One region of the Plantactinospora sp. CNZ320 genome, then DNA from elsewhere that is predicted to be linked to it. Evidence: riboswitches for the same ligand, from Rfam matches in the RefSeq annotation. Region 1 holds a riboswitch; the other holds the start of a gene.
What was found. Region 1 has a riboswitch for thiamine pyrophosphate ahead of CLT71_RS14225 (ECF transporter S component). Riboswitches for the same ligand answer to the same signal wherever they lie in the genome.

Region 1 (15,048 bases):
CTCTACGCCGACCGGTTCGGCATGACCGTCTTCGCGCTGCGGCTCGGCGCCTGCTTCCCCGAGCCACCCGGGATCAGCGGGCTGGAGAACTGGATCTCCCCGGACGACTGCGCCCGGCTGGTCGACGCCTGCCTGCGATCGGAGGCAGGCGGCTTCCGGCTGCTCTGGGGGATCAGCCGGAACAGCCGGCGCTGGTGGTCGCTGGCCGAGGGGCGGGAGATCGGGTACGAGCCAGAGGACGACGCCGAGCCCTACGCCGACCGGGTACGCCCACTCGACGGCGAGGAGGCCACCGCAGGTCTGGTCGGCGCGCAGTTCTGTCTCTATCCGCTCGGCGAGCGCCCCTGACCAGACGAGGGGAGCGACCGTCCCGGTGACGCACAGCCCTCGGGCAGCGCACAGAATCGGTGTCTGTCGAAGGACCGTACTGGGTATGGTGCGGACCCATGGGAAAAATCCTCTCCGTCAACCTGGCCGTGCCGGAGCCGAACAGCGCCAAGGCGGTCGGGACCACCGGCATCAACAAGCGCCCGGTGGACGGGCCCGTGCAGGTCCGTTCACCCGGGCCGAAGAAGGTCGGGCTGGGCAGCGGCCTGGTCGGTGACCAGATCTTCGACCTGGCGCACCACGGCGGCGACGACCAGGCGGTCTACGCCTACGCACGGGAGGACTACGACTGGTGGGAGGCGGAGCTGGGGCGCCCGCTTCCCGGCGGCCTGTTCGGGGAGAACCTGACCACGGTCGGGCTCGACGTGAACGGTGCGGTGCTCGGCGAGCAGTGGCAGATCGGCTCCGAGCTGTTGTTGCAGACCACGTTCGGCCGGATCCCGTGCGCCACCTTCCAGCTGAAGATGGGGCTGCCGCGCTGGCTGAAGCGGTTCACCCAGGCGGCCCGGCCGGGGGCGTACCTCCGGGTGCTGCGGCCAGGGCAGGTACGCGCCGGTGACGAGGTGACGGTGCTGCACCGGCCGGAGCACGGGGTGACGGTCGCCGAGGGGTTCCGGGCCTGGATGTCGGAGCCGGAACTGCTGCCCCGGCTGCTGGCCGTCGAGGAGGCGCCGGAGGAGTTGCGCGAGCAGGTCAGGCGGCGGTTGGCCGGCTGAGGCGAGGAGGGTTCGTCGCGGAACCTGCGCAGAATCGGTTGTCCGGGCGCGGATGCGGGGTACGAAGGCACTCTGTCCCCTCGTCCCGCGACAAGTCAGGCTGATGCGAAACCGGTACTACGACCTGCTCCGCTGTCTCGCCATCGTCCGAGTCGTCGTCTACCACGTCACCGGTTGGGCCTTCCTCACCCTGGCGTTCCCGGCCATGTCGGTGATGTTCGCGCTCGCCGGGGCGTTGATGGCCAGCTCCCTCGACCGCTGGGGTGTCGCGGCGGTCGGCCGTCGACTGCGTCGGCTGCTGCCGTCGCTCTGGCTGGTGGCGCTGCTCTTCGTACCCGCCATGTTGCTCACCGGACTGGCGCCGTCCTGGCGGCTGGTCTTCTGGGTACTGCCACTGGCCGATCCGCCAGCCAACTCGTGGGGGGCGCTGGCGCTGAGCGTGGTCTGGTACCTGCGCGACTACCTGTGGTTCGTTCTCGTCTCGCCGCTGGCCCACTGGCTGTTCCGGCGCTGGCCGGTACCGACACTGCTCGCGCCGTACCTGCTGCTCGGCGTGGTCGAGTTCGGCTATCCCGACGCACCGGGACTGCTGCGCGAATTCGGGCTCTACTACGGTGCCTGGCTGCTCGGCTTCGCCCAGCACGACGGGCTGCTGCGGCGGATGTCCCGCCGGCTGCTGCTGAGCATCGCGGTGCCGCTCGGCGCGGCCGGTCTCGCCTGGATCCTGACCCACCAGGGGCCGCGCGGTTACGACCTGAACGACGTACCGCTGGGCAACGCGCTCTGGTCGGTCGCGTTCGTGCTGCTGGTCTTCGGGCTGGCGCCCCCGGCCGTCTCCTGGGTCGACCGCTTGGCGCCGCTGCGCCGGGCGGTGACCGTGCTCAACGCGCGGGCGCTGACCGTCTATCTCTGGCACATGCCCTTCGTGATCGCCCTCAACGAGCTGCTCTCCGGGCTGGGGCTCGCCCATTCCTCCGCGCTCGGCCTGGCGGCCCGGCTGGCCGCCGTCGCGGTGCTGGTGGCGGTCGCGGTCGCGCTCTTCGGCTGGGTCGAGGACCTGGCGGCCCGGCGCCCGCCCTGCCTGCTGCCCGGTGGCCCCCTCCGGGAGCCGGTGGGACGGCGGGGCGACGCTGCGGCTCAACGGCCCGGTACCGCCGAACCACCGGCCCGGCGGCCTCCGGCGCAACGCCGGCCGGACCGCGAGCCCGCCGACCTCAGTTCGCGCGGACGGTGATGTCGCCGCTGCCGGTCCGCACGTCGAGCACGGACTTCGCGGTCGGGTCGTTCGGCACCTGGACGTCGGTGCTGCCGGAGTCGGCGTGCACCGTCACCTGGTAGGGTCCGGCCGGTACGGTCACGTCGATCGAGCCGCTCGACGCGCTGGCCTGTACCGAGCCGGCGGCGGCGAGGGTCAGCGAGATGTCACCGGAACCCGTCTGCGCGGCCACCTTTCCGGCGCCGAGCGAGCGTCCCTCGATCGAGCCGGAACCGGCCCGCGCCGACACGGTGTCGGGCAGCCGGTTCAGCCGGATGTCCCCGGAGCCGGTCTCGACGCGTACCGGGCCGCTCGCGTCGGTCACCGAGATGTCGCCGGAGCCGACCTTGATGTCCACCGTCGTCAGCGCGGTCAGGGTGACGTTTCCGGAGCCGTTCTCGCCGCGCAGCGCGACGCCGGCCGGGGCGTGGACGTCGTAGGAAACCCCGCAGTGTTTGCCGCAGTCGGTGTCCAGGACGAGCTTCGTACCCTCGATCCGGTAGGTGGCGTCGTTCGGCTCCGGGCCGCGGTACTGCACCACCCGCTCGATCCGGACGTTGTCCACCGCCCCGGTGCGTACCACCACGTCCCCGGCGCCGGGAAGTACCTCGATCTCGGTGATCTTCACTTCCTCGGTCCGGTCGTAGCTGAGACGCTGTTCGGCGAAGCCGTCGCAGCCGGCCACACTGATCAGGACGGCGAGGGCGAGTCCGCCGGTCAGGGCGGCGGTACTCCGGGAAACCAGCATTGCCGAAGGGTATGCCGCGGCGCTGCCCGGGACATCCGGGACCGCCACCCAGCCACCCCGAACCCGACCCTGAGCCCACTCTCAGGGTCGGGGTGAAAGGAGGGGGCCCTTCCTATACAAAAAACGATAAGAAGGGGCCCCTCCTTTCACCCGTAGGGTGAGTGGGAAGAATGGGCGGGTGCCCGGGTACCGCCGACAGCTCTACCGCGACGACGCGGTGGTGCTGCGCGTCCAGAAACTCGGCGAGTCCGACCGGATCATCACCCTGCTGACCCGCCGGCACGGTCGGCTGCGGGCGGTCGCCCGGGGGGTACGCCGGACCACCTCGCGGTTCGGTGCCCGGCTGGAGCCGTTCGGCCACGTCGACCTCCAGATCGCCGGCGACCCCAAGGGCGAGCAGGGCAGTTCGCTGCACTCGATCAGCCAGGTGGAGGGGATCGCGCTCTACGGCAAGGCGTTCGTCACCGACTATCCCCGTTACACGGCGGCGAGCGCGATCGCCGAGACGGCGGAGCGGCTCACCCCGGTCGAGCGGGAGCCGTCGCTGCGGCTGTTCCAGCTCACCCTGGGCGGGCTGCGGGCGCTCGCCGACGGGGAGCACGCCAGCACGCTGGTGCTGGACGCGTACCTGCTGCGCGGGATGGGGCTGGCCGGCTGGGCACCGGCGCTTGTCGCCTGCGCGGTCTGCGGCACACCTGGCCGGCACGGCGCGTTCTCGGTACCCGCCGGGGGTTGTGTCTGCCCGGACTGCCGGCCGCCCGGCGCCGCCCATCCGGCGCCGGCCACCCTGGACCTGATGGCCGCGCTCGCCTCCGGGGACTGGCAGACCGCGGACGCCGCCGACGCGCCGCACCGCCGGGAGTGCAGTGGCCTGGTGGCGGCGCACCTGCAATGGCACCTGGAGCGGGGGTTACGCTCCTTGCCGCTGGTCGACAGGGGCTCGACCGGTGAGCGTACGGACCGGGCGCGGCGCGTCCCGCAGCCCGGCCCGGCGGACGGAGCGAAGGAAGCACAGTGATCCGAGCGATGACCAACCGAGCCCGTCGGGGACCGGTGCCACCGACCCCGCACCCGTCCGGTGCCCGGCCTCCGGCGCTGCCGCCCGAGGCGCTGCCGAAGCACGTGGCGGTGGTGATGGACGGCAACGGGCGCTGGGCCAAGCAGCGTGGGCTGCCCAGGACCAAGGGTCACGAGCAGGGCGAGTACTCCCTCTTCGACACCATCGAGGGCGCGATCGAACTCGGCATCCCCTATCTGTCGGCGTACGCCTTCTCGACGGAGAACTGGCGGCGCTCGCCGGACGAGGTGCGCTTCCTGATGGGCTTCAACCGGGACGTGATCCGGCGCCGCCGGGACCAGTTGGTGGAGCTCGGGGTCCGGGTGGTCTGGTCCGGGCGGGCCGGCCGGCTCTGGAAGAGCGTCATCTCGGAGTTGCAGACGGCCGAGGAGATGTCCCGGGGCAACTCGACGCTGACCCTCCAGTTCTGCGTCAACTACGGCGGGCAGGCCGAGATCGCCGACGCCGCCGCCGCGATCGCCCGGGACGTCGCCGCCGGCAAGGTGGACCCCAGCAAGGTCAACGAGAAAATGATCTCGCGGTACCTCTATCACCCCGAGGTGCCACCCGTCGACATGTTCCTCCGGCCCTCCGGTGAACAGCGGATCTCCAACTTCCTGCTCTGGCAGAGCGCGTACGCCGAACTGGTCTACCTGGACACCCTCTGGCCGGACTTCGACCGCCGCCACCTCTGGTACGCCTGCGAGCTGTACGCGCAGCGGGACCGCAGATTCGGCGGTGCCCTGCCCAACCCGGTCGCCCCCGGACCGGCACACGCCTGACCAGCACACGCCTGACCAGCACACGCCTGACCGGCGGCCGACTGATCGTCGCCCCGGCAGCCGGCTCTCGGCGGCCGACTGATCGTCGCCCCGGCAGCGGGCTCTCGGCGGCGGGTTCGACCTCCTGCGGAAAATACGGGTGCGCTTGGGGCGCCGGCCGGGTATGGTTCGGGCATGCGGTACTGATGCCCCTTCATCCGAGCCAACCCGCCCGCCTGTTCTGCGCGGCGCGGGTGCGAGCGCTCCGGGCGTCCGTGCCGTTCCGCCTTTTCTGGCGGCGACCCGCCACCTGTGCCGGTGGCACCTCCGCGAACGGACTCCCGGGAATCCCAATCCCGCGCGCCGCTGCCGCTGCGCAAAGCAGGGCGGTCCCGACCAGGAGGAGAGACACCATATGCCTGCCAAGCGAAAGTCCAGGAAGACCACCGGCTCGGCCGGAAACGGCGGCTCGCCCGCCCGGCTCGGCCGGCCAGCGGACGACTCGATCGAACTCGCCGCCCCGATCGTGCTGCCGGATGACAGCTCCCCGGCACCTCATCGACCGGCGGCACCGAAGGCGGGGCCGGTGATCCGCAACGGCGGCGGCCCGACCGGTGTCGGACGTGGACGGGGTTCCGCCTCGTCCCGCCAGTACGCCTTCCGGCGCAGCTGAGCCGCGACACGGATCCGCAGGGTACGGCGCCGGGCCAATCCGCCCGGCGCCGTACCGCCCTGACCGGTGAAACCCGCCGCCGCCGCTCGCCGTCCCGTTCACGGGGCCCGGGGAAACCCGCCGTCGCCGCTCGCCGTTCCGTTCACGGGGCCTCGGGGAAACCCGCCGCCGTCGGTCGGCCCGCACATCGTGACTTCCGCCCGGCCTCCCGGTTGAGCTGATCCGGTGTGATACTTACTCGACTTCCGGTGACGGGGTGGCTGGTCCGCGGGGCGGTGGAGGGTCGGGATGACGGGCGAGGTCGCCGGGGCACAACCGCTCCGACCCACCGATCCGCGCCAACTCGGCCCGTGTGAACTGGTCGGCCGGCTCGGCGAGGGCGGCATGGGCACCGTCTACCTGGCCCGGTTGTCCGACGGCCGGACGGTGGCGGTCAAGGTGATCCGGCCGGATCTGGCGCACGACGCCGAGTTCCGGCGCCGGTTCCGGGGCGAGGTGAAACGGGCCCGCCAGGTGCCACCGTTCTGCACCGCGGAAGTGCTCGACGCCGACCCCGACCACGACCCGCCCTATCTGGTCGTCGAGTACGTCGACGGCCCCAGCCTGTCCACAGTGGTCGCCGACCGGGGCCCGCTCACCCCGGGCAACCTCTACGGGCTCGCGGTCGGGATGGCGACCGCGCTGACCGCGATCCACGGTGCCGGAGTGATCCACCGCGATCTCAAGCCGAGCAACGTGCTGCTGCCACCCGGCAGTCCAAAAGTGATCGACTTCGGGATCGCCCGCGCGATGCACGGCACCGCTGCCGGTACCCGGACCGACCAGGTGATCGGCACTGTGGCGTACATGGCGCCGGAACGGCTCGAGTCGGTGACCAAGGGAGTACTCACGCCGGCCGCAGACGTCTTCGCCTGGGGCGCCGTGGTGGCGTACGCCGGCACCGGGCGTACCCCGTTCGCCGCCGAGACGCCGGCCGCGACAGCGGTACGGATCATGACCGAGGAGCCCGATCTCGACGGGTTGACCGGACCCCTGCGCGAACTCGTCGAACTGGCACTGGCCAAGGAGCCGCACCGCCGGCCGAACGCCCGTGACCTGCTGGACCGGCTGCTGGCCGGCGGGCCGGGCCGGACCGGTCAGGTCGTCGAGACGCTCGCCGGGCAGTCGGACCTGCTGGCCGCCGCCGAGCGGGCGCAGGCCGTCACCGACCAGCGCCCGCTCGCCGAGACAGCGCCTGTCGGGCACACGTCGGCCGGATCCGGTACGGCGAGCCCGCCCGGCGCCCCGGACCGGTTCGCCGGGAGCCCGTACGGGCTGGTCGCGCGGGAGGCCCCACTGCCGGTCAGCGCCGGTACGCCCGGTCCGGGAGCCGCCGTCGGGCCGCCCGACGCGGTCCAGACCGGGCAGCCGGCAACTCCCGCCGCACCGGCCCGCAGCGGGGGCGGCCGGTGGGCGACGCTCGCCAGCGCACTCTTCGCGCTCGTGGGACTGCTGGGTGCGGCGGTCACCGTCGGCTACGCCAGCGGGATGCTGCCACCGGGTACGAAGCGGCCCGGAGCCGACCAGGCGGCATCGGGTCCACTGGCCAACGCCGGACCCGGTGCCACGATCGGCGGTCCGACCGGGCCAGCGGGTTCCACGCCGACCGCCGGCCAGTCCGGGGCACCGCCGTCCGGCCAGGTGGTGGTCACCGATCCGCTGACCGAAGCGGGTCTCTGGTCGCCGAGGACGGACCAGCGGCACCGGGTCGGCTGTGAGTTCGACGACGGACTGGTGGTCTCCAAGCAGAGCGACGGGCCGTACCGGTGCCCGGGGCCGCAGAAGATCTGGGCCGACGTACGGGCCGAGGTCGACGTCGTACTGGTCGAGCCGGACAGTTGTGCCGGGATCTGGTTCCGGTTCACCGACGCGCAGGGCGGGTACGTGCTGCGGGTCTGCGCCGACGGGTACCACCTGATGCGGCACGGACCCGACGCCGCGGTCGAGGTCGGCGACTTCCCCTTCCCGCCGGATCTGCCGACGAACGGCCGAATCCGGGTCGGCGTGGTCGCCGACGGTGCGGACCTTCGCTTCTATCAGGACGGTCGGCAGGTCGGCGCGGCCCGGGACGACGCACCGGTGGCCGGTCGGGTGGTGCTCGGCATCTTCTCCGATCCGATTTCCGACCCGGGCCGGGAACCGTCCTACCGGGTCGCGTTCGGCGACATCGAGATCGCCACCCTGGACTGACCGGGCCCCCGCCCGACCGGGCAGTCTCGCCGGCTCCGGGCAGTCTCACCAGCCCTGGGCCGCCGAGCGGGCCCAGGTAGCCGGGTCAGCCGACCAGCGGCCGGAAGGTGCCGAGCACGACGCTGACCGCGAGCGCTCCGCCGGCCAGCGTCGCGGCCCCGGCGACCAGGGCGGCGTCGGCGGCGGTGAACCGCTGCCGACGGGCCGACGTCCGCGGCGAGCCCGAGTCGAAGCCACGGGCGTCCATCGCAGTGGCCAGCCGGGTACCCCGGCGGATCGCCCCGACCAGCAGGGCGAACGCGGTCGAGCCGAACAGCCGCAGCCGGGCCAGCGGATTCCGGCCGGCGTCGACACCCCGGGCCCGCCGGGCCAGGCTCAGCATCCGCCACTCCAGGGCGAGCAGCGGTACCAGCCGGAACGCGGCCAGCGCCCCGATCGCGAACCGGGGCGGCGCCTTGGTGTTCTGGATCAGGGCGTCGGTCAGGTCGGTCGGGTCGGTGGTGGCGAAGACCAGTACCCCGGGCAGCGCCACCGCGATCACCCGCAGCGCCATGCCCAGCGCGGTGGCCAGCACCCCTGTGGTGACCTCCACCGGCCCGGCCCGCCACAGCAGGTCGCCGGTCCGCTCGGCGGCGAAGAGCACCAGGGTGCAGAGGATGCCGAGGGCGCTGAGCAGCAGCGGCCAGGCCCGCCGGGCCAGTGCGGCGTACCGGACGCCGAAGAGTGGCACCACGGCGAGTTCGAAGGCGATCGCCACCGCCGGGGCCACCGGATCGACGGTGGCGATCAGCGCCACGGAGACGACCATCGCGGCGGCCACCTTCGCCACCGGGTTACGCCGGGCCAGCGGCGCGTCGGGGGCGGCGATCGGCTGGTACGGGATCACCGGGGCCGCCCCGCCGCCCGGGTCTGCCCCGACTCCGTCGCCCCGTCACCGCCGAGCCGGATCGTCCGGTCGGCGAGCGCGACGACGAAGTCGACGTCGTGGGTGACGGTGACGATGCCGTGCCCGCCGTCGCGCAGCCCGGCGAGCAGTTCGACCAGTTCGAGCCAGGTACGCCGGTCCTGGCCGAAGGTCGGCTCGTCGAGTACGAGCAGCCGGGGCGCGGTGGCCAGCGCGGTGGCCACGCTCAGCCGCCGCGCCTGCCCACCGGAGAGGGTGTACGGGTTGGCCGCCGCCAACCGGTCCAGCCGGAGCCGGCCCAGCAGTTCCTCGACCACCGAGCGGACCGCGGATTCGGGCTGACCGGTCCGGCGTGGCCCGAGCGCCAGCTCCTCGAAGACGGTACTGCGGACGAACTGGTGCTCCGGATCCTGGAAGACCGAGCCGATCCGGCCGGCCAGCACCGGTGCCCGCCACCGGTGCGGTGCGGTGCCGGCGTGCCGGCCGGCCAGTGCCTCGGTCGCCGCCAGCCGGCCGGTACCGGGCCGGAGCAGCCCGCCGAGCAGCAGCGCCAGGGTGGACTTTCCGGCACCGTTGCGGCCGAGCACGGCGAGCGTCTCGCCGGCGCGTACCCGAAGGTCGGTGTCGGCCAGCCGGGGCGGCAGGCCGAGCCGGTCAGCGGTGAGCAACACCTCGCCGGGGCCGGACGTGGCCCGGCGCGGTGCCGGCGGCGGCCCCGGCACCCAGACCCCGGCGGCGGCCAGTGCCGCGCCGTGCGCCGCGAAGACCTGCTCCGGCGGCCCGTCGGCGCGTACCCCGCCACCTGGTTCGAGTACCACCACCCGGTCCACCAGCGGCAGCGCCTCCGAGACCCGGTGCTCGACCAGGACCAGCGTGGTGTCGTCGTCGACCGCCGCCCGGACCGCGTCGCGGACCAACTCGGCGCCGCCCGGATCCAGGTTGGCGGTCGGCTCGTCGAGCAGCAGCAGTCCGGGCCGTAGCGCCAGCACTCCGGCCAGGGCGAGCCGCTGCTGCTCGCCGCCGGAGAGCGCGGCGGTGGACCGGTCCAGGCCGTACGGGAAGCCGACCCGGTGCAACGCCTCGGTGACCCGGGGCCAGATCTCCGTCGCCGGTACCCCGCGATTTTCCAGGCCGAACGCCACGTCGTCGCCGGCCCGGGCCATCACGAGCTGGGTCTGCGGGTCCTGGAAGACGATGCCGACCCGCTCCCGGGCCTTGCGCGGATCGAGCCCGTCGATCTCGACGGTGCCCTCCTGCTCGCCGGAGTCCTCGGCGAGCAGTCCGGCCAGTGCCGCCAGCAGGGTGCTCTTGCCGGCCCCGGAGGAGCCGAGCAGGAGTACCCGCTCGCCGTGCCCGATCCGCAGGTCGACGTCGCGGACCGCGAAGGCCCGCCGGCCCGCGTGCCGCCAGCCGAAACCGCGCAGCCGCACCTCACTCATGCCGGCACTCCGCTGCGCTGCGTGCCGTCATGAGGCTCGTCCACCCTGAGCTGGCTGATTCGCTCGCTCCGCTCACACCGCGGTGCGATCTCGACCGGCCGGGAACCGGTCCAGCACGCCGGTCTGGGCCAGGGCGCGGGTGAGCGCCCAGCCGCCGGCACCGGCGATCACCGCCGAGCTGAGCACGGTGAAGAGAAAGACCGGTAGCCGGAACGAGTCGAAGTCGTACTCGGAGTAGTAGCGGATCTGGTCGAAGATCGCGGCGGCGAGACCGGCCAGCAGCCCGGAGCCGACCGCCACCGGCAGCCGGAACGAGCGGTACCCGACGGCGAGGAACGCCAGCTCGGCGCCGACGCCCTGGGCGAGCCCCTGGAGGATCGCGACGGTGCCCCACTGGCTGCCGAGCAGCACCGAGACGAAGGCGGCGAGGAACTCGCAGTAGAGTGCCGCACCCGGCTTGCGGATCACCAGGCCGCCGAGCACTCCGGGTACCAGCCAGATGCCGTAGATGACCGCCTGGGCGGGCGGGAAGAAGGTGAAGGCGCCCTCGGTGGCGCCCCAGACCAGGTTCCAGGCCCAGAAGATGACCCCAAACGCGACCGCGATGACCGAGGCGACGACGATGTCGACGGTGCGCCATCTGGTGGTGGTGGACGTACTCATGGGCGTGCCTCCCAGTCGCGTGGCGAACCAGGCAAGACGCACGCCGCAACCCGGGACGGCCCCGGACTGCGGCGCGGCTGGAGACTCGACCGAACTCCCTGCGCTGGCATTACCCAGATCAGGTTCGAGGGTCTGCGGGTGTGTCACCCGCACTCTCAGCGCTGTGCGCTCCCCTGTCGGATGTGCTGTTGTTGCGCAGACGGTACACCGGTTGCCGCTGTGTCGACAGCGGTGAACCGGCGGATGTGGCGGCGCCCACGAGGTTGCGGGTTAGGGTGGATGGCTCAGATCAACATCTCGAAGGGACGCGTGCGGCGTGACACTCAGCCCCGAGGGCTATCTCGATGTGGTCACCGAGACGATCGGGCGGGTGGCTGCCGCCGCCCAGGACGGCGTACGCCGGGCGGCCGACCTGGTCACCGACGCGCTGCGGGCCGGTGGGGTGGTGCAGGCGTTCGGTACCGGTCACTCGGAGGCGCTGGCCATGGAGATCGCCGGCCGGGCCGGTGGGCTGGTGCCGACGAACCGGATCGCGCTGCGTGACCTGGTACTGCACGGCGGTGAGCCGGTCGACATCCTCGGACCGACCCTGGAGCGGGATCCGACAGTGGCGCACCGGCTCTACGAGCTGACCCCGATCGATCCCCGGGACGTCTTCGTGATCGCCTCGAACTCCGGGGTGAACGGCACGATCGTCGAGTTCGCGTCGCTGGTGAAGGAACGCGGTCACGGGTTGATCGCGATCACCTCGGAGCAGCACTCGGCACGGGTCGCCTCCCGGCATCCGTCCGGCCGCAAGCTCGGCGACCTGGCCGACGTGGTACTCGACAACGGCGCCCCGTACGGCGACGCGACGCTGCCGCTGCCCGGTGGCGGCGCGGTCGGCGCGGTCTCCTCGATCACCGCCGCGCTGCTCGCCCAGCAGGTCGTGGTGGAGGTGGTACGCCGGTTGGTCGAGGCGGGGGAGACGGCCCCGGTCTACCTCTCGGCGAACATTCCGGACAGCGACGACCACAACAACAGCCTGGAAGCCCGGTACGCCGGCCGGATCCGTCGAGGCAGCTGAATCCGGCGCTTCGACCTCCCGCGCCGCCCGGTTTGGTGCCGGTACCACCTTCCCGTCCGCTGTCGAGCCTTCCTCGCGTTTCACGTGTGGTCGCGCAGGGCACACTGCTGCGAACGTCAGCGAGGGGGAGGTGGCCCAGGTGGCCATGGAGACGGAAAAGCAGCGTTGGCAACGGAACTTCGCCGACCTGCTGCAAGAGCTGCGGGTGGCGCAGACCGGGGTGCAGATTCTGTTCGCCTTTCTGCTCACTCTGCCGTTCAGCAGCGGCTTCCCGCGAGCCACCACGTTCCAGAAGGACACCTACGTCGTCGCGCTGCTGGCGGCGGCGGCGGCCACCGCGTTGATCATCTCGCCGGTCGCCTTCCACCGGGCGCTCTTCCGGCAGGGGCGCAAGCCGGAGCTGGTCCGGTTCGCGCACGCCATGGCCTCCGGCGGGCTGGCGTTCATGCTGATCGCGATGGTCAGCTCGGTGCTGCTGATCACCGACTTCGTACTGCCCCGGCCGGTGGCGTTCGTGCTCAGCGGGTTGACCGCGGTCTGGTTCCTGACCTTCTGGGCCGCGCTGCCGTTCCTGCGCCGCAACTGGGGCGAGGCCGACGATGACGACGACAGCGTGCCGCCCAGCGCCCGCCCCGACGCGGTCGAGTGAGCACGCCACCCGGCAGACCTTTCGTTGTCACTCTCCGCAATCCATACTGGACAGTAGATATTCTCGGCTGATCGGGTTGTCTACAGTGGCAGATCGGTGGAGACGCACCAGCTCATCGCCACATTCTTGATCATTGCCATCTTCGTCTTGGCGGGTCGCCCCCTACACAGAGGCCCTTGACGGAGAGTTATACGCGGAACGACAACTACGGACCGCGAGAGGCGAGGATGAGCGAGGTTCTGGGGGGACTGCCGACCGGTGACCCGGCGGCGGTGCTGGTGGGCCCGATCGGGGGGTTGGGGCCGTTGGTGCGGGACCGCGACGGGTATCGGGTCGCGGTCCCGCGGGGTCCACGTCGGGGTCCACGTCGAACAGACGGGGGCGAGCCGGCATGAGGAGCGGGGACAACGCGGTGGTACGGGCCGAGTCGGCCGCCCGGTTGGGGGACCGGGGCCGGGCCGAGTCCGAGGCCGAGGTGAGCTTCGAGGCGTTCTGCCAGCGGAACTTCGTACTGGTCGAGCGCTTCCTGCTCGCCCGGTGCGCGGACCGGGGACTGGCCGAGGACGCCGTACAGGAGGCGTTCATCACCGCCCGGGACAAGTGGGAGCAGATCCGCGAATACGAGAAGCCGCTGGCCTGGATGTACAAGACCGCCCGGTACAAGCTGCTGGTGCTGCAACGGCGTCGCCGGCAGGACGTGACGGTCAGCCTGGAGGAGGCGCCGTCGGAGCTTCTCGCCGAGCCGGCCGACCCGGCGGAAGCCCGGGAGCTGCTGCGCGGCTGGCTGCCGAGGCTGCCACCCCGGCAGGCCGAGGTCTTCGTGCTGGCGCTGGACGGCTGGTCCGACCACGAGATCGCGGCGATCCTCGGCATCGCGTACAACACGGTGCGGACGTACCGGCAGGCGGCTCGGGCCCGGCTGAAGGAACTCGCCCAGCAGGCGGGCTTCGACGCGCCCTCCGGTGGGAGGGAGCGGGGATGAACCTGGACGACATCCTGTCGTTGGCCTCGGACCAGACGCTCAGCGAACTGGAACGGGCCCGGGCGCGCCGCGCCACCCGCCGGGTGCGGCAGGAGTACCAGCGTGCCGTCTCCGAGGGTCGGGACCTGATCGGCGACATCGAGGTACGGGATCCGCTGACCGCCGACATCGACGAGGCGGCCCGGATCACCCGGGCGGCCCAGTTGGCCAAGCTCGGCACCGTCACCTGGGTCCGGGCCAGCGGTGAGCTGACCTGGTCGGACGAGATGGCCCTGATCCTCGGCTATCCGCCCGGCACGCTGCGGCACTCGGTCGCGGCACTGACCCGGCTGATCCACCCCGACGACGTCGACGGGGTACGCCGGATCGTCGAGTCGGTGTGGCGGGACCGGACCGTACGGGAGACGACCTGCCGGGTGATCCGCCCGGACCGGGTCACCCGGTACGTGCACTGCCACCTCGAATTCGTCGTCGACGCGAAGAACCGGCCGTACGGCATCGTCGCCACCACCCAGGACATCACCGAACTCGAACTCGCCCGACTGGAGCAGGCGCGGCTGGTCCGCCGCCGCGAGACGGTGCAGGCGGAACTGGCCGGCCGGGACCCGGTCACCGGGCTCTTCCACCGGGCGAGGTTCGCCGACGAGATCGACACCGCCCAGCGGGGCGGGCCGGGCGTGCTGCTCGTGGTGGCCGTCGAGCCGGTCGGCCCGTCCGCAGGCCCGTCCGGCGGCCTCGACGCCAGTCCGTCCATCGGCCCGTCCGGCGGGCTCGACGCCGGTCCGGTGGACGGGGCCGGCGGCGGTGCGGACGAGCAGGAGCGGTTGGCGGTGGCGGTCGCCCAGGTCGTCCGCCGGGTCGCCCGTCGCACAGACGTCTGCGGGCTGACCGGTCCGTACGAGTTCGGGGTGCTGATGCAGCGCACCACGCTGAGTTCGGCGACCGCGCTCGCCGAGCAGATCATCGACGGCATCCGGTCACAGTCCTATGTGCTGGGCCGGACCCGGCTGGTCGACGCCTGGGGCGGCCTGGTCCGCTACCAGGGGCGGGACGGCAGCCGGGGCGCCGACCTGATCGTGGACGCGGAGACGGCCTGGCGCCGGGCCCGGGCGACCGGCGTCGACCGGGTCGCCCTGGACCAGCCGGCGGCCGAGGACGAGCGCCGGGAGCTGTGCCGGAGCCGGGTACGGGCCACGGTCGCCGAGAACCGGTTCACCCTCTACACCCAGCCGATCCTCGACCTGCGGCTCAACCAGATCACCCGGCAGGAGATCCTGCTCCGGGTGCTCAACGACGGCGGGCAGGCGCACTCGGCGTCCACGCTGCTCGGCGACGCGGAGCGGCTGGACGAGATCCTGCCGATCGACAGGTGGGTGATCGACCGGACCATCGAACTGATCGCCCGTGGCCCGCGTACCTCGCACTACCAGGTGAACCTCTCCGCGCGCTCGCTCGGCGACCCGTACCTGCTGGAACGGGTACAGCAGCGGCTCCAGCAGTACGACGTCGATCCCGGCCA
Region 2 (15,048 bases), 810 kb from region 1:
CCGAGCATCCCGGTCTTCACCGCCAGCGGCGGCAGGTCCTCGGCCAACGCGTCGAGCTGCGCACGCACCATCGCGGCGGAGATCGGGAGGACGGCACGTACCTCGTGGGTGTTCTGTGCGGTGACCGCGGTGAGCACCGACGTGCCGTAGACCCCGAGCGCGGCGAAGACCTTCAGGTCGGCCTGGATGCCCGCGCCCGCTCCGGAGTCCGAGCCGGCCACGGTCAGCACCACCGGCGGGGTCACCGCGCCCACCCCGAGCCCGACACACCCGGGATCGGGTCCTCCGGGGCCGACGCACCGGTCCGCGCCTCGACGGCCGCGCAGAGGTCGCTGACCAGCCGGGTCGGGTCGTCCGAGCGCATCACCGCGCCCATCACCGCCACCCCGGCCGCGCCGGCCGCCAGGCAGGCGTCGACCTGCCCGGGGGTACCGATGCCGCCGAGCGCGACCACCGGTACCGGGCTGCGGGCGACCAGTTCCGCCAGGCCCTCCGGACCGAGTGGTGGGCCGTATCCGGGCTTGGACGGGCTCGGGTATACCGGCGAGAGGGTCACGTAGTCCTCTGTGCAGAGCCGCCCCAGCTCGGCGGTGTCGTGGCACGAGCGGCCGACCAGCGGCAGCGCCGGTGGCGGATACGGGCCAGCGGCCGGCAGGTGCACCGCGTCGCCGTCGAGTGGGTCCGGCCCGGCGACCAGCAGGGTGCCGTGCACCGCCGCGAGGATCCCCCGCAACCGACGGGCCAGTTCGAGCCGCTCCGGCCGGGGCAGGTCCCGCTCCCGGAGCAGTACCCACCGGGCACCGCCGTCGACCGCGGCCCGGACCACCTCGTCGAGCGGCCGGTTCGCCTGCCAGCGGTCGGTGACCAGCACGATCCCCCGCACCGGTGACGTCACTGCCAGCGTCCCTGTCGGCGTCACTGCCAGCGTCACTGCCGGCGTCACTGCCGCAACGGCTCGCGGGCCGGTCACAGCTCCGGCCGCCCCTCGTCCGGGGTGGACGCCAGCGCGTGGAAGCGCCGGGGAATCCGTCCCGCACCGGCGGCCAGCCGTCCCGCCTCGATGGCGAACCGCATGGCGGTGGCCATCCGTACCGGGTCGGCCGCCCGGGTGACCGCGCTGGCCAGCATCACCGCGTCACAGCCGAGTTCCATCGCCAGCGCCGCGTCCGAGGCGGTACCGACACCCGCGTCCAGGATCACCGGTACGTCCACGTTCTGCCGCAGCAGTCGCAGGTTGTGCGGGTTGTTGATGCCCAGCCCGGAACCGATCGGCGCACCCGCCGGCATCACCGCGGCACAGCCGAGATCCTGCATCCGGCGGGCCAGTACCGGGTCGTCGGTGACGTACGGCAGCACCGTGAACCCGTCGGCGACCAGCCGCTCGGCGGCGGTGACCAACTCGACCGCGTCGGGCAGCAGGGTCCGTTCGTCACCGATCACCTCCAGCTTGACCCACGACGTCTCGAACGCGTCGCGGGCGAGCTGCGCCACGGTGACCGCCTCGGCAGCGGTACGGCAACCGGCGGTGTTCGGCAGCAGCCGTACGCCGCACCGGCCGAGCACCTCCAGCACTCCGCCGCCCATGGTGGCGTTGCTGTCGATCCGGCGCAGCGAGACGGTGACCAGTTCACTGCCGCTGGCCCGGACCGTCTGCTCCAGCACGTACGGGCTGGTCGCCCCGCCGGTGCCGAGGATCAGTCGGGAGCCGAACTTCTCCCCGGCGAGCACGAATCCGGGCTCGGGCTCGGACTCGGGACCGAATCGGGGATCGAATCCGGGATCGGGTGCGGGGACTTCGAACGACATCGCGGTCACCCGCCCTGCGCCGCGGTCAGCACCTCGACCCGGTCGCCGTCCCGGAGCTGCCGGGCCGGCCAGCCGCCGCGCGGCACCACCTCGCCGTTGACCGCGACCGCCACGCCCCGGTGTGCGCTGGTGATCCGCTGCACCAGCTCCGCCACGGTCAGCCCGGCGGGCAGCCGCTCCTCGACTCCGTTCACGGTCAGCTCCACCGCGTCCTCCCCACCCTGCTCGTTCCGTCGTCCGGCCCCGGCTCCCCGCCGGCCACCGTCCCGTCCACCGCGTCCGCACCCGCAGGCGCCGCACGCCCGACTCCGGTCGGTCCTGACCGGACCGGGTCGGCGACAACCGCGTCCGCACCCGCTGGCGCCGCACGCCCGACTCCGGTCGGCCCCGACGCGGCCGGGTCGGCGAACCGGGCCGGCGAGAGCGGCGCGAGCGCCGGATCTGGTACGCCGGTGGCGAGCAGGTCGGCGACCAGGTCGGCGGTGAGCGGGGTGAGCACGATGCCGTGCCGGAAGTGCCCCGCCGCGACCACCACCTCGGGCCGGTCCGGCAGCGGTCCGAGCAGCGGTGCGTTGTCCGGCGTACCGGGGCGCAGCCCGGACCGGGCCTCGACCAGCTCGTACTCGGCCAGTTCCGGAAGCAGGTCGGTGGCGGCGCGGAGCAGGTCGAGTACGGCTCCGGCGGTGACACCGAGGTCGGACCGCTCCTCCACGGTGGCGCCGACCACCACCTCGCCGTCGGTCCGGGGTACCAGGTAGACGTGCCGGCCGTCGGCGTGTCCCCGAATCACGTGCCGGAAGCCGGGCGGGGCTCCGCCGGGGGCCCGCAGCCGCAGGATCTGTCCCTTCACCGGCCGGACCGGCAGGCCGGTCAGCGCGGCCGTGCCGCAGCCGGCAGCGACGACCGTCGCCGCCGCGTCCAACTCGGCGAGGTCCCGGACCGAGCGGGACAGCACCGTCACTCCGGCGCGTTCGGCGGCGACCCGCAGCGCGGTGACCAGGCGACGCGGGTCGACCTGGTGGTCGCTCGCGGCGAAGGCGCCGCCGCGCAGCCGGGTGGCCAGCAGCGGTTCGCGGTCCCGCAGCTCCGCCGGCCGCAGCGGGGTCACCGGCAGTCCCAGTTTCCGCTGGTACGCCCAGAGCCGCTCCGCCTCGGCCAGGTCGTCGGAGGTGAGCGCGACGGTGAGTGTCCCCTCGGTCCGGTAGCCGAGGTCCAGGCCGGTCGCTTCGGTGAGTTCGGCGGCGAAGGCCGGCCAGCGGGCGGCGGACTCCACAAGCAGTCCGGTCAGTACCCGCTCACCGAAGTAGCTCTCGGCGACCGGGGCGAGCATTCCGGCCGCGACGTCGGAGGCGCCCGAGCCGGGTGCGGCGTCGTAGACGTCGACCCGCATACCCCGGGTGGCGCAGCGCCAGGCGACGGCGAGCCCGATCGGGCCGGCGCCCACCACCGCGACATCCACCGCACCGTCGCCGCCGACCACCCTCCGGTCGCCGTTGCCGTTGCCGTCGGCGTCGCCGTCGCCGTCGCCATTGCCGTTGCCGTTGCGGCCGCCGTTACCGACCACCTCCCGGCCGGCGCCTACCATCCTCCCGCTCCCGCCCCCACGCCCGGACCGGAGTGCGGGGAACCACGCCGGGGGTCCCACCCCGGCGATGTTTCCCGTCCCGGATCGGATGGGGGCGGATCGGTGCGGAGGGCGGCGAGGAGTTCGGCGGTGGCCCGGGCCGGGTCGGCGGCCCCGGAGACGGCACCCACCACAGCCACCCCGTACGCCCCGGCGGCCAGCAGTGCGGGTACCCGGTCGGCGGTGATCCCGCCGATCGCGATCACCGGTACCGGCACAGCGGCGACGACCCGGCGGATCCCCTCCGGGCCGATCGGTGCGGGGAGCCCGTCCTTTGTGGAGGTGGCGTGACACGGGCCGACGCCGAGGTAGCTGGCGCCGGCCGCGACCGCTGCCGCACCCGTTTCCGGGTCCCGGGCGGTCGCGCCGAGCACGGCGTCCGGGCCGAGCACCCGGCGGGCGGCGTCGACCGGCAGGTCCCGGGCGCCGACGTGCCCGCCGGCCGCCCCGACGGCGAGTGCGAGGTGTAGCCGGTCGTTGACCAGGCAGGACGCCCCGGCGGCGGTACACCGGCGGGCCACCTCGGCGGTCAGCTCGTACGCCGTCCGGTCGTCGGTGTCGTCGGAGACCCGGACCTGTACGACCAGTTCGGGGCCAGCGACCGAGAGGGCCGCGTCGAGGACCGCGAGCGGGTCCCGGCCGGGTCGGGTGTCGGTGATGAGGTGAAGTCGTCCGATGGATGGCACGGCAACGCTCCTCCCTGCGCCGGCATTACCCGGATCAGGTTCGACGGTCGGGGGCTCGACAGCCCCCCTCTCAGCCCGGTCCACCGGGCTCCCGTGGGTTACTTGTCGGCGAGAGTACGCGGCCGGTCACGAATCCGTAAAGAGCCGTGACACATCGCACACTGTCAGCACTCCACCACTTACCGAGGCTCGCCTCTGGACACCACCCGAACGCTCTCCCGCACTGACCTGGACACCAGAGGCGTCAACGGGACCGGGTAACGCCTCTGGTGTCCAGGTCGAAGGCAGGGCGCCGCGAGGTGATGTGTGTGCTGTTCTGCGATGGTGTTGCTGGTGGACGGGGCAGTGCAGCGGTGAGGGCTGCGGCAGGCTGACCCGATGTCCCGTCCTCCCCTGGTACCCGCCCGATTAGCGTTCCTGCCGTTCTCGGCCAGGGCAGCCGTCTCCGCAGGGCTCATCACCCGGAGCATGTTGCGCGGGGCGGCATGGCACCGGCTGCTTCCCGACGTCTATGTGCACCGCGACGGTTACCGGGCGGACGACCACCGGATGTGGTGCGACGCGGTCGCCCTCACGTTGCCCCGGGGCGCGGCGATCGGCGGCCTGAGCGCCGCGCACCTGTGGGGCGTCCACCTACTCCCCCGCGACGCTCCGGTCACTGTGCTGGTACCCGGTGTCACCCGACCTCGACCTCGGCCGCGGGTTCGCTACACGCTCGCGAAACTCTCGCCCGACGACGTGACCCGGTTCGGCGGGCTGCCGATCACCACGCCGCTGCGTACCGCGTTCGACCTGGGGCGGAAGCCGCCGCGCACCGAGGCGGTGGTGGCGGTGGACGCACTGCTGAACCGCCGGTTGGTGAAGTCCACCGGGCTCACCGAGTACCTCACCGCGCGGCCCGGGTGGCCCGGCGTACCACTGCTGCGTGAGGTCCTCGGCCTGGCAGAACCGCTCAGCGAGTCACCGATGGAGACCCGCCTCCGGCTGCTACTCGTCGACGCCGGCCTGCCGAGGCCGACGGCGCAGCACGACGTGCACGACGCCCGGGGGCGGTTCGTCGGCCGGGTGGACCTCGCCTATCCCCGGCTGCGCATCGCCCTCGAATACGAGGGCGACCACCACCGGGAGCGGACACACTTTCGCCAGGATGTCGCCCGGTTGAACGACCTGCGAGCCGCTGGCTGGATCGTGCTCCGCTTCACCGCCGACGACGTCCTGCGGCGCCCTGCCCGAGTCGTCGCCCAGGTGACCCAGGCCGTCCGGGAACGCCTCCACACACCTGGACGCGAGATGCCTTAACCCTGCCGGGTAACGCCTCTAACGCCCAGGTCGACACCGGCCACATACCGACATCGATCACCTATCGGCGGCGGCCAGCCGCAGCGGCCTGGCCACAGCAGCGGCCGGTGGTTGGTGGTCGGTGACAGTGGTCGGCTGTGGCCGATGGGCCGGTGACGGTGGCGATAGGCCGGTGGCGATGGCGATGGGCTGGTAACGGTGGCGATGGGCCGACGGCCGGTGGCGGTGGGAGCCGGGCTCAGAGGAGGGCGCGCAGCGCGGTGAGGTCGTCGGCGGTGGGCTGCCAGGTGCCGGCGTTGGCGTTGGCGCGTACCTGGTCGGGAGTGGTGGCACCGGCGATCACCGAGGTCACCGCCGGCTGGGCGGCCAGGCCACCGATCGCCACGTCCAGCAGGGAACGGCCGCGCTCGGCGGCGTACTTCTCCAGTGCCTCGATGGTGTCCCAGGGGGCGGAGGCGAGCCGGGCGGCGTACCTCGGGCTCGTGCCGGCGAGCCGGCTGTCCGAGGGTGGCTGGGCGCCCCGCTTGTACTTGCCGGTGAGCAGCCCGTCGGCGAGCGGAAAGAACGGCAGCAGGCCGAGCCCGAAGTGCTGCGCGGCCGGCACGACCTCGGCCTCCACACTCCGGTTCAGCAGGCTGTACTCGTTCTGCGCGCTGACGAAGGGCGGGTAGCCCCGGGTACGCGCCGTCCAGGCCGCGTCCGCGATCTGCCAGCCGCTGAAGTTGGAGTTGCCGAGGTAGCGGACCTTGCCGGCCCGGACCAGGTCGTCGAGCGCGCGCAGGGTCTCCTCGATCGGCGTACCCGGATCGGGTTCGTGCATCTGGTAGAGGTCGATGTGGTCGGTGCCGAGCCGGCGCAGGGACGCCTCGACCGCCCGGATGACGTAGCGCCGGGCACCACGGGCGCCGTGGTCCGGCCCGTTCATCCCGGACATGCTCATGCCGAACTTGGACGCCAGCACGACGTCGTCCCGCCGTCCGCGCAGCGCCGCGCCGAGCTGCTCCTCCGACCCGCCGTGCGGCTCGCCGTAGATGTCGGCGGTGTCGAAGAGGTTGATGCCGGCGTCGAGGGCAGCGTCGACCACGGCCCGGGTCCCGGCGGAGTCGAGCTTGCGGCCGAAGTTGTTGCAGCCGACTCCCACGACGGACACCACGAGCCCGGAGTCGCCCAACCGGCGGTAGGTCATCTCAGTCACGAGATCAACCCTATGCCGTCGCCCCGGGCCGGACACTCCGCACCGGAGTCCGCTCACCCGGCCAGGGGACGCCATTCGAGAAAATAATTCGACGACGATTCACGTACGTGAAATCAACTGGCGCGCTGGCGCGTCGCGCGCGTACGCCGAAAACTGCTATATCGTGGGCACGGATACGGCGACCTCTGCGAATACCCCGTGCCGTTCACGGTCGCCGCACGAGGTGTCGAAAGGCGGGTTCACATGGCGGTGAACGGCCGATTCGACCGGCCCGGCTCGGAGACGTCGGTCGTCCCCACGCAGGTCAGCAGGGAGAGCAACGCACCTGTCGAGGTGACGGTCGTCCTTCCCTGCTATAACGAGCAGGCGCACGTGCTGACGGAAATCGAGCGCATCTGTTCCGCAATGGACGCCAGCGGTCTCAATTACGAATTGCTGGCGATCGACGACGCCTCCACCGACGACACACTGGAGATCCTGCGCGGGGCGACCGGCCGCTTTCCCCGGCTCCGGCTGCTGGCGTTCCATCGCAACGGCGGTTCCGGCACCGCCCGCCGGATCGGTACCGAACAGGCGCGTGGCGCCATCGTGGTGTGGACCGACGCGGACATGACCTATCCGAACGAGCGGATTCCCGAGTTCGTCCGGCTGCTGCTCCGGGATCCGCACGTCGACCAGGTCGTCGGCGCCCGTACGAGCGAGCAGGGCAGCCACAAGTTCCTCCGGGTACCCGCGAAGTGGCTCATCCGCAAGATAGCCGAGCGGCTGGCCGGCACCCGGATTCCCGACCTCAACTCCGGGCTGCGGGCCTTCCGCCGGGACGTGTCGCTCCCCTATCTCCGGCTGCTTCCGCCGGGATTCTCCTGCGTCACCACGATCACGATGGCGTTCCTGCACAACCAGCATGACGTGCACTACGTGCCGATCTCCTACGCCCGCCGGTCGGGCTCGTCGAAGTTCCACTTCGTCCGGGACGCCTACCGGTACCTTCTCCAGGTCCTCCGGATGGTGATGTACTTCAACCCGCTCAAGGTGCTGATGCCGCCGTCGTTGCTGCTGCTCGCCGTCGGCTCCGGAAAGGTCGTCTACGACCTGGTCGCGCACCCGGTCCGGATCGCCACCAACACGGTGCTGCTGCTCTGCGCCGGCCTGATCATCGGCGCGGTGGCGCTGCTCGCCGACCTCATCGTGCGGTCCAGAATCGACTGGCCGCCCGGAAACCGATCGTGAACGAAGCGGCGCCGACCGCCGCCGCGCCGCTCCCGACCCGAGACGTCGGACTACGGGTCCGCGGTGTCGGACTACGGGTCCGCGGCGTCGGACTGCGGCTCGGCGGTGTCGGGCTGCGGGGCGGCGGTGTCGGGCTGCGGGTCCGGGGCGCCGGGCTACGGGTCCGGGGCAGGGTCGCCCGGGTACGAGAGAGCGGGCCGGTGCCGTCGGCCGGAGACTCGAACGGGCCGGTCGACGAACCGGCGCAACCGGGCCCGGATCGGATCGAGCGGCTCGGCCGGGTCGGTGTCGCCGCGATCACCGGGATCGTCGCGCTCACCTGGTTTCCACTGCTCAGCATGCCGTTCGGCGACAACCACCTGGGCCGGATCATCGGCCGGTACGCACTGCACCTGCGGAACCTCCAGGAACAGGGCATCCTCGGCTCGCACTTCGGTGCCGACTGGCTGCCCTACGCCTCGACGCCGTACGCGCATCACCCGCCGCTGCTCAACCTGCTCACCGCGCTGACCGGCCTGCTGCCGGGGGACGGTGAATACCAGGTGTGGCTGCCGGCGTACCTGTTGGCCCTGCTGATCGTCCCGGCCGGCACCGCACTGCTGCGCGGCCTCGGGCTGCGCTGGTCGGCCACCCTGCTGGCGCTCGGCCTGACGGTGGCCACCCCGTTCTACTGGATCTACAGCCCGCTGATGTTCGACCTCGGGCCGATCCTGGCCCTCTCCGCCCTGGTGGTGCGGCTGCGCGCCCGCCCGGATCCCTCCCGCCGGCTCGTCGCCGGAGCCTGTGTCGCCGCGCTGCTCACCACCCTGGTCTCCTGGCCCGGAGTCGGGTTCGCCGCCGTACTCGGGCTGTGGCTGCTGGCGGCCCGTCGGGTCGACCGGGTGACGGTACTGGTCGGCGCGAGCATGCTGACCGGGGTCGCGATCAGCCTGGGCTACGTGGTCGGGGTGACCGGGATGGCGATGCTCGGCGGGCAGGCCGAGCTGCGCAGTACCGGTGGCGGCTTCACCGTGCGGCAGTTCCTCCGCCAGCAGTGGCGCTACGCCTACGATCTGCTGCCACTCTGGTACATCGGCGCACTGCCGGTCGGGGCGGTGGTCGGGCTGCTGGATCGGCGTACCCGGGTCTACCTGGCGATGGCTGTCGCGTTCACCGCCGTCTGGATTCTCGGGTTGCGCAACGGCGCCTACGTCCACTCGTACTGGTCCTATCCGATGCTTGTGGTCGGACTGGTCGGAACGGGTGTACTGCTGGACCGGCTCGTTGACGGGCTCACCCGCCGCGTTCCGGAGAACGGCCTCGACGCACCGGCCCGGAAGGGCGACGGTACGGGGACATCGGCGGTATCGCGCCGGTTCATCCGGACCGGGAGGAGGCTGGCCTGCCGACCGGTCCGGGTGACGGCGGCGACGCTGGTCGGGGCGGCGCTCGGGGCGTACCTCGGGATGCTTGTCGTCGGCCCGGACCGGCACCGCCTGCTCGACGAACCGGCCGCGGCCGGTCGGCTCGTCTCCGAACATCCGCCACCGGCCGGTCAGCGGTACGCCTGGACCGTCGGTTCCGGGGCGGCAAGCCCGCGCTGGCTCGCCTACTACTGGCGGTTGAAGCCCCGGCCACTCACCCCCGCGACGCTGCACACCGAGCCGACCCGCCCAGAGGACCTGGTTCTGATCGACCTGACCAGGCGTCCGGAGTGGCTGCCCGGGTCGGTCGAGACCGGGATCGTGGCCCGGGACGGGCGGTACGCGCTGCTCCGGGTCGCCACCCTGCACAGCACCGCCGACGCCCCCTGACCCCTGGCCTCCTGACCCGGTTATCTCGCCCGCCCGTCGATCGGGCGGGATCCCCGGCCTGGACTCGGGTCGACGGCGGGCCGGGGATCCACAAAGCTCGGGGCCGGTCGGACGGGTCCGCCGAGGTGGCCAAGGCTTCTACCGGCGGGTTGCGAGCGCGACGAGGCCCGGCCCGCGGTCCGGGCGCATCCGCTGGAGGAGTACGAACGGCGAGACGGCCAGCCGGATCGCCTCGCCGGCCAGGACTCCACGCGGTTGCAGGATCCGCCCGGAGGTCGAGGTGCGCTCCTCCGGCGTCCCACCCGGGCCGGCACCGGCCCCAGCCGGATGATCGGCACCGACCACAGCCGGATGATCGGGACCAGCCTCGGTACCGGCTGCGGCCGGATGACCGACAACAGCTTCGGCCGGATGCCCGGCGTGGCGACCCGCCCAGCGGTCCCGTACGGAGTCGAGCAGGTAGCCGAGCGGCCAGCCGTAGTGCACCAGCCGGACATCTGTGGCACCGGCGTCGAGCAGCCGCTGCCGTAGTTGCCCGGCGGAGTAGCGCCGGTAGTGCCCGACCAGGGTGTCCCAGGGACCGAACCGCTCCGGGTCGGCGGGTACCGACAGCAGCAGGTGCCCGCCCGGCCTGGCCAGGGTCAGCCACTCGCTCAGCACCGGCAGGTCGTCGGCGATGTGTTCGAGTACCTCGAACGCGCAGACCAGGTCGTAGCCGTCGGCTGCCGGTACCTGCCGGTGATCCCCGTTGTGCACGGTCCCGCCCAGCGGGGTGATCCGGGCGTACGCGGTCTCGAAGCTGCGCGGGTCGGGTTCGGTCGCGGTGTAACGGGCCAGCCGGGCCAGCCGGGTACCGACGGAGCCCAGCCCGCAGCCGAGTTCGAGGATGGTCCGGGGCTCGCACTCCGCCACGAGCCGGCGTACGACGTGCCAGCGCAGGGTCGCCCGGGGTGGCAGCGGCGGGTCGGCCGCCAGCGCGCTCATCCGACCCACCAGACCGGGCCGGCGGCCAGGTCCCCACCAGCCGGCGCCACAGCAGACGCCGCCGGACCCGAAGCAGACGCCGCCGGGCTCGAAGCGGACGCCGCCGGACCCGGAGCAGACGCCGCCGGGCTCGAAACACCGGCCGGGGTCGCAGCGGAAGCCGGCTTCGGTTGGGCGGCCGCCTCCGTCGTCGGCGGCGACTTGGGCGTTCCGCCGTGCCGTCGCAGGCGCCTGTCGATCCGGTGCCGGACCGGGGCCACGACGGTCGCCGGCCAGAAGTGTTCGACCGCACGCCGCCGGGCAGCCCGCCGCAGCCGGGCCAGCCGGTCCGGGTCCCGGGCCAGGTCGCGGAGCGCGCCGGCCAGCGCGGACGGGTCGCCGGCAGGTACGAACACGGCGGCGTCACCGAGAGCCCGGCGTTGCGGTGCGGTGTCGGAGGTGACGATGGCGCAGCCGGCGGCGGCGCCCTGGAAGACCTTTGTCGGTACCACCCGGCCGGCCTTCGCCGTCTCGCCGAAGATGCCAAGTGACACCTGGTGCCCGGCGACGAACGCGGGCAACTCACCGGACGGGATCCAGTCGTGCCAGGTCACCCGGGGATTGTCAGCGGCGGCCAGGCGGCAGGCGGGATGGTCCTGTCCGGTGCCGACCACGCTCACCTCGATCGAGTCGTCGATGGCGAGCGCGGCGAGCGCGGCGCCCAGGGTCCGGGTGCCGTGCAACGGGGTGAAGAGCCCGACGAAGACGACCCGCAGCCGCCGCCGGCCGCCGCCGGCCGGGTCGCCGGGCCAGCGTTCCCGGGCGGTACGGGCACCGGCGGCGAACCACCGCGCACCGGCTCCGACGGGTACCACGATTCCCCGGTTCCGAGCCGGCGCCGGCAACGTGTCGAGATGTTCGGCAGTGTCCACGAGTACGACGTCGGCCCGGCACAGCGCGGCTTGGTCGATCGCCCGCATCAGCCGTACCCGGGTACCCCGGGCGCCGGCGAGTCCACGGTCCCGGGCCGTACCGGCGGCGGAGACGAGGTGGTCGAGCACGATCGGGGTACCCCGGAACAGCAGCCGGGCCAGGTGCACGTCGAAGTGTCCGAGATAGCCGACCAGTACGGCGTCGACCGGGCCGGTGACGGTGCAACGCCGGTGCCGCTGCCGGTGCCGGAGAGCCCGCATCACGAGCAGGGCCCAGCAACGGGTGAGCTTGCCGGCGAGCAGCGGAAGTCGCCACGGCTGCCTCAGCACGGCTATCCGGGCGGCGGTGTCCATTGTCAGCGGTTCGTTCAGCTCGGTCACCTCGTCGCCGGCCGCCCGGAGCCCCTCGACGAGTACGCCGACCCGGGGATGTCGGCGTACGTCGTAGCTGCCGAACACCAGCCAGCGCACGAGGAGCAGCGTAACGCCGAGTACGCCCCCAGGCACGTTCCGTCGTCACGTCTGGCGCGTCGCCGGGTCCACCGGCTCCGTCCCGCGCAATTCAGTCCCGCGCAACTCAGTCCCGCGCGGCTCCGTCCCGCGCAATTCAGTCCCGCGCGGCTCCGTCCCACGCAACTCCGGCACGGCGTCCACGGGCGCCCCGGCCGGGGGCGGCTGCCGGGGTATCCGGCGGGAGAGTCGACGTCCTGACCACCGCATCGATACCGCGACGGCCGGCAGCAGCAGGTCCACCATGGTCAGCAGCAGCCGGGACAGCACTGTGGCGACCAGCGCGGCCGGCCCGGCGACGCTCGGGCCGAGCAGCAGCGGCAACGCCACCTCCCGGGGGCCGACCCCGGCCGGCGCGACGGCCAGCAGGAATCCGACCGACCACGACCCGGCGAAGGCGCCGATCGAGCGGAGCAGCAGTTCAGGGCCGCCACCCGTACCGATGTCGGTGAGGAGCAGCCAGAGGTGCGTACCGTAGCCGAGCCAGGTCGCGAGCGACCAGCCGACGGCCCCGCCGATGCCGCGCGGGGAGAGCGGCCGGGGCATCGGCTCCCGGCGGGCCAACCGGAGCAGCGCGGCGAGGATCCGGTTGACCAGCGGCGGCCAGAGCACCAGCAGCGCGGGCGGTACGGCCAGCAGGATCCACCAGTAGTCCGCGACGGCCCGCCCGCCCAACAGCGGCAGGGCGGCTGCGGTGAGCAGCAGGCCGGTCCCGAGCGTGACGAGCATCGCCAGCAGCGCGGCGACCGCCGACGCCCGACCGGGCACCCCGTACGCCCGTCCGAGCCGGGCCTGGACGAGGATCGGCCACACCTTGCCGGGCAGGTACTTCGCCAACTGCCCGACGAAGAATATCCGCGCCGCGCCGCCCAGCGGCAGGTCGACGCCGAAGTCCGTCAGGATGGCCCGCCAGGCCAGGCAGCCGCAGAGCGCACTGGCGACGGCAGCCAGTCCGGCCAGCAGCAACCCCGACGGGGAGAGTTGGCCGAGTACGGTCGGCACCTCGTCCCACCGCCTCGCAACCGCCCAGCCGACGAATCCGAGGAGCGCCCCGGTCACCGCGACCTGGGCGGCTCCGCGCGCCAGGCGCCACCTGCCGGTTCCGCGCGGCACCACGGCGGGGACGATACTCCGAGTAACGCCACCAGCCCGGAGAGCCACGCGGCGCGCCACCAACCGACCCGACCGCGCGCCACCAACCGACCCGACGACGCGGCGCCGACCGAAGCCGGCTCACGGCTGGCTGGCTCAGGCCACGTCCCAGACCGGTTCCGGCGTCTCGACCACCTCACCGTCGCCCCGGAAGAGCAGGAACCGGTCGAACGACCGGGCGAACCAGCGATCGTGGGTGACCGCCAGCACCGTCCCCTCGAACGCCAACAGTCCGGCCTCCAGCGCCTCGGCCGAGGCCAGGTCCAGGTTGTCGGTCGGCTCGTCCAGCAACAGCAGGGTCGCACCGGAGAGTTCCAGCAGGAGCACCAGGAACCGCGCCTGCTGTCCACCGGAGAGCGTGCCGAACCGCTGGTCGCCCTGACCTGCCAACTCGTACCTGTTCAGCGCCTTCATCGCGGTCTGCCGGTCCATTCCGGCCCGGTGGTCGTCACCCCGCCACAGCACCTCGACCAGGGTCTTGTCGAGCAACTCCGGCCGGTCGTGGGTCTGGGAGAAGTGACCGGGCCGCACCCGGGCGCCCAGTCGAGCCACCCCGCCGTGCCGGACCGGAGCCAGCGTCGGGCCGCCGTCGACCGGGCGGCACGCCGGATCCGGGTCGGTCCCGCCCAGGGCGAGCAGGCGGAGGAAGTGCGACTTCCCCGTACCGTTGGCACCGAGCACGGCCACCCGGTCGCCGTACCAGACCTCCAGGTCGAACGGGAATGTGAGGTCGTCCAGCTCGACCTGCTCGCAGACGATCGCCCGCTTGCCGGTAGGCCCGCCGGTCAGCCGGATCCGGATGTCCTGGTCCTTCGGCGGTACGGGTGGCGGCCCGGCCTCCTCGAACTTGCGCAGCCGGGTCTGCGCCGCCTGGTACCGCGAGGCCAGCCCGTCGTTGTACGCCGCCTTCTGCTTGTACATCAGCATCAGCTCACGCAGCTTCTGGTGCTCCTCGTCCCAGCGGCGGCGCTGCTCCTCCAGCCGGTCGTGCCGAGCCAGCCGGGCCTCGTGCCAACTGCCGAAGCCGCCCGGGTGCACCCAGGCGCTGCCGCCCTCCACCGCGACCACCCGGTCGGCGGTACGGGCCAGCAGTTCCCGATCGTGCGAGACGTAGAGCACGGACTTCGCCGACTCCCGCAGTCGCCCCTCCAGCCAGCGCTTGCCCGGCACGTCGAGGAAGTTGTCCGGCTCGTCGAGCAGCAGTACCTCGTCGACGCCGCGCAGCAGCAACTCCAGGGCGAACCGCTTCTGCTGCCCGCCGGAGAGGGTGCGTACCGGCCGGTCCCGGGTCTTCTCCCAGGGCAGCTCCAGCACGATCGTGGAGACGGTGTCGAAGAGCACCTCGGCGTCGTAGCCGCCGGACTCGCCCCATTCGGCCAGCGCCTCCGCGTACTCCAGTTGGGCCTTGCCGGCGGCGCTGCTGAACTTGCCGTGCACCTCGGCGGCGTGCAGCGCCGCCTCGGCCGCCGCCAGCCGCTCGCCGGCCGTGCGCAGCAGCGGTGGCGAGAGCGAGAGTACGAGGTCGTGCAGCGTCGACTCGTCGCCGATCATGCCGATGAACTGGCGCATCACGCCCAGCCCGCCGGAACGGGCGATGGTTCCGGTCCGGGTGGGCAGATCCCCGGCCACCATTTTCAGCAGGGTGGTCTTGCCGGCGCCGTTCGGCCCGACCAGGGCGACCTTGGCGCCCTCGCCGACTCGGAAGGAGACATCGGCGAACAGTTCGCGGCCATCCGGCAGGATGTGCCCGACTCCGGCGACGTCCACGTAACCCACGTCGGCATACTGCCTCAGGCACCGACTCCGCCGACACCGGGTTTCGGCCGGTTGACAGCGCCTCCGCTCTACAGCGCGCTCG

Region 2: it holds a riboswitch for thiamine pyrophosphate, as region 1 does, so the genes downstream of both, thiE (thiamine phosphate synthase) here and CLT71_RS14225 (ECF transporter S component) in region 1, are expected to answer to the same signal.

Annotation. Positions count from the first base shown of each region.
Region 1 is NZ_PJMP01000001.1:3,248,686-3,263,733, reverse strand. Features, by position in the region: gene CLT71_RS14275 (NAD-dependent epimerase/dehydratase family protein) at 1-348, shown strand, start outside; gene CLT71_RS14270 (MOSC domain-containing protein) at 447-1,103, shown strand; gene CLT71_RS14265 (acyltransferase family protein) at 1,207-2,337, shown strand; gene CLT71_RS14260 (DUF4097 family beta strand repeat-containing protein) at 2,318-3,106, opposite strand; gene recO (DNA repair protein RecO) at 3,285-4,124, shown strand; gene CLT71_RS14250 (isoprenyl transferase) at 4,133-4,945, shown strand; gene CLT71_RS14245 (hypothetical protein) at 5,340-5,597, shown strand; gene CLT71_RS14240 (serine/threonine-protein kinase) at 5,886-7,826, shown strand; gene CLT71_RS14235 (CbiQ family ECF transporter T component) at 7,912-8,712, opposite strand; gene CLT71_RS14230 (ABC transporter ATP-binding protein) at 8,709-10,169, opposite strand; gene CLT71_RS14225 (ECF transporter S component) at 10,242-10,832, opposite strand; TPP riboswitch at 10,910-11,017, opposite strand; gene CLT71_RS14220 (SIS domain-containing protein) at 11,149-11,898, shown strand; gene CLT71_RS14215 (DUF6328 family protein) at 12,038-12,547, shown strand; gene CLT71_RS14210 (RNA polymerase sigma factor) at 12,939-13,529, shown strand; gene CLT71_RS14205 (bifunctional diguanylate cyclase/phosphodiesterase) at 13,526-15,048, shown strand, end outside.
Region 2 is NZ_PJMP01000001.1:4,063,578-4,078,625, forward strand. Features, by position in the region: gene thiD (bifunctional hydroxymethylpyrimidine kinase/phosphomethylpyrimidine kinase) at 1-245, opposite strand, end outside; gene CLT71_RS17845 (thiamine phosphate synthase) at 242-895, opposite strand; gene CLT71_RS17850 (thiazole synthase) at 967-1,806, opposite strand; gene thiS (sulfur carrier protein ThiS) at 1,812-2,012, opposite strand; partial or broken gene thiO (glycine oxidase ThiO) at 2,156-3,286, opposite strand; partial or broken gene thiE (thiamine phosphate synthase) at 3,493-4,116, opposite strand; TPP riboswitch at 4,111-4,221, opposite strand; gene CLT71_RS17870 (DUF559 domain-containing protein) at 4,585-5,415, shown strand; gene CLT71_RS17875 (aldo/keto reductase) at 5,654-6,601, opposite strand; gene CLT71_RS17880 (glycosyltransferase family 2 protein) at 6,854-7,840, shown strand; gene CLT71_RS17885 (glycosyltransferase family protein) at 7,837-9,633, shown strand; gene CLT71_RS17890 (class I SAM-dependent methyltransferase) at 9,772-10,617, opposite strand; gene CLT71_RS17895 (glycosyltransferase) at 10,614-11,999, opposite strand; gene CLT71_RS17900 (lysylphosphatidylglycerol synthase domain-containing protein) at 12,045-13,154, opposite strand; gene CLT71_RS17905 (ATP-binding cassette domain-containing protein) at 13,287-14,966, opposite strand.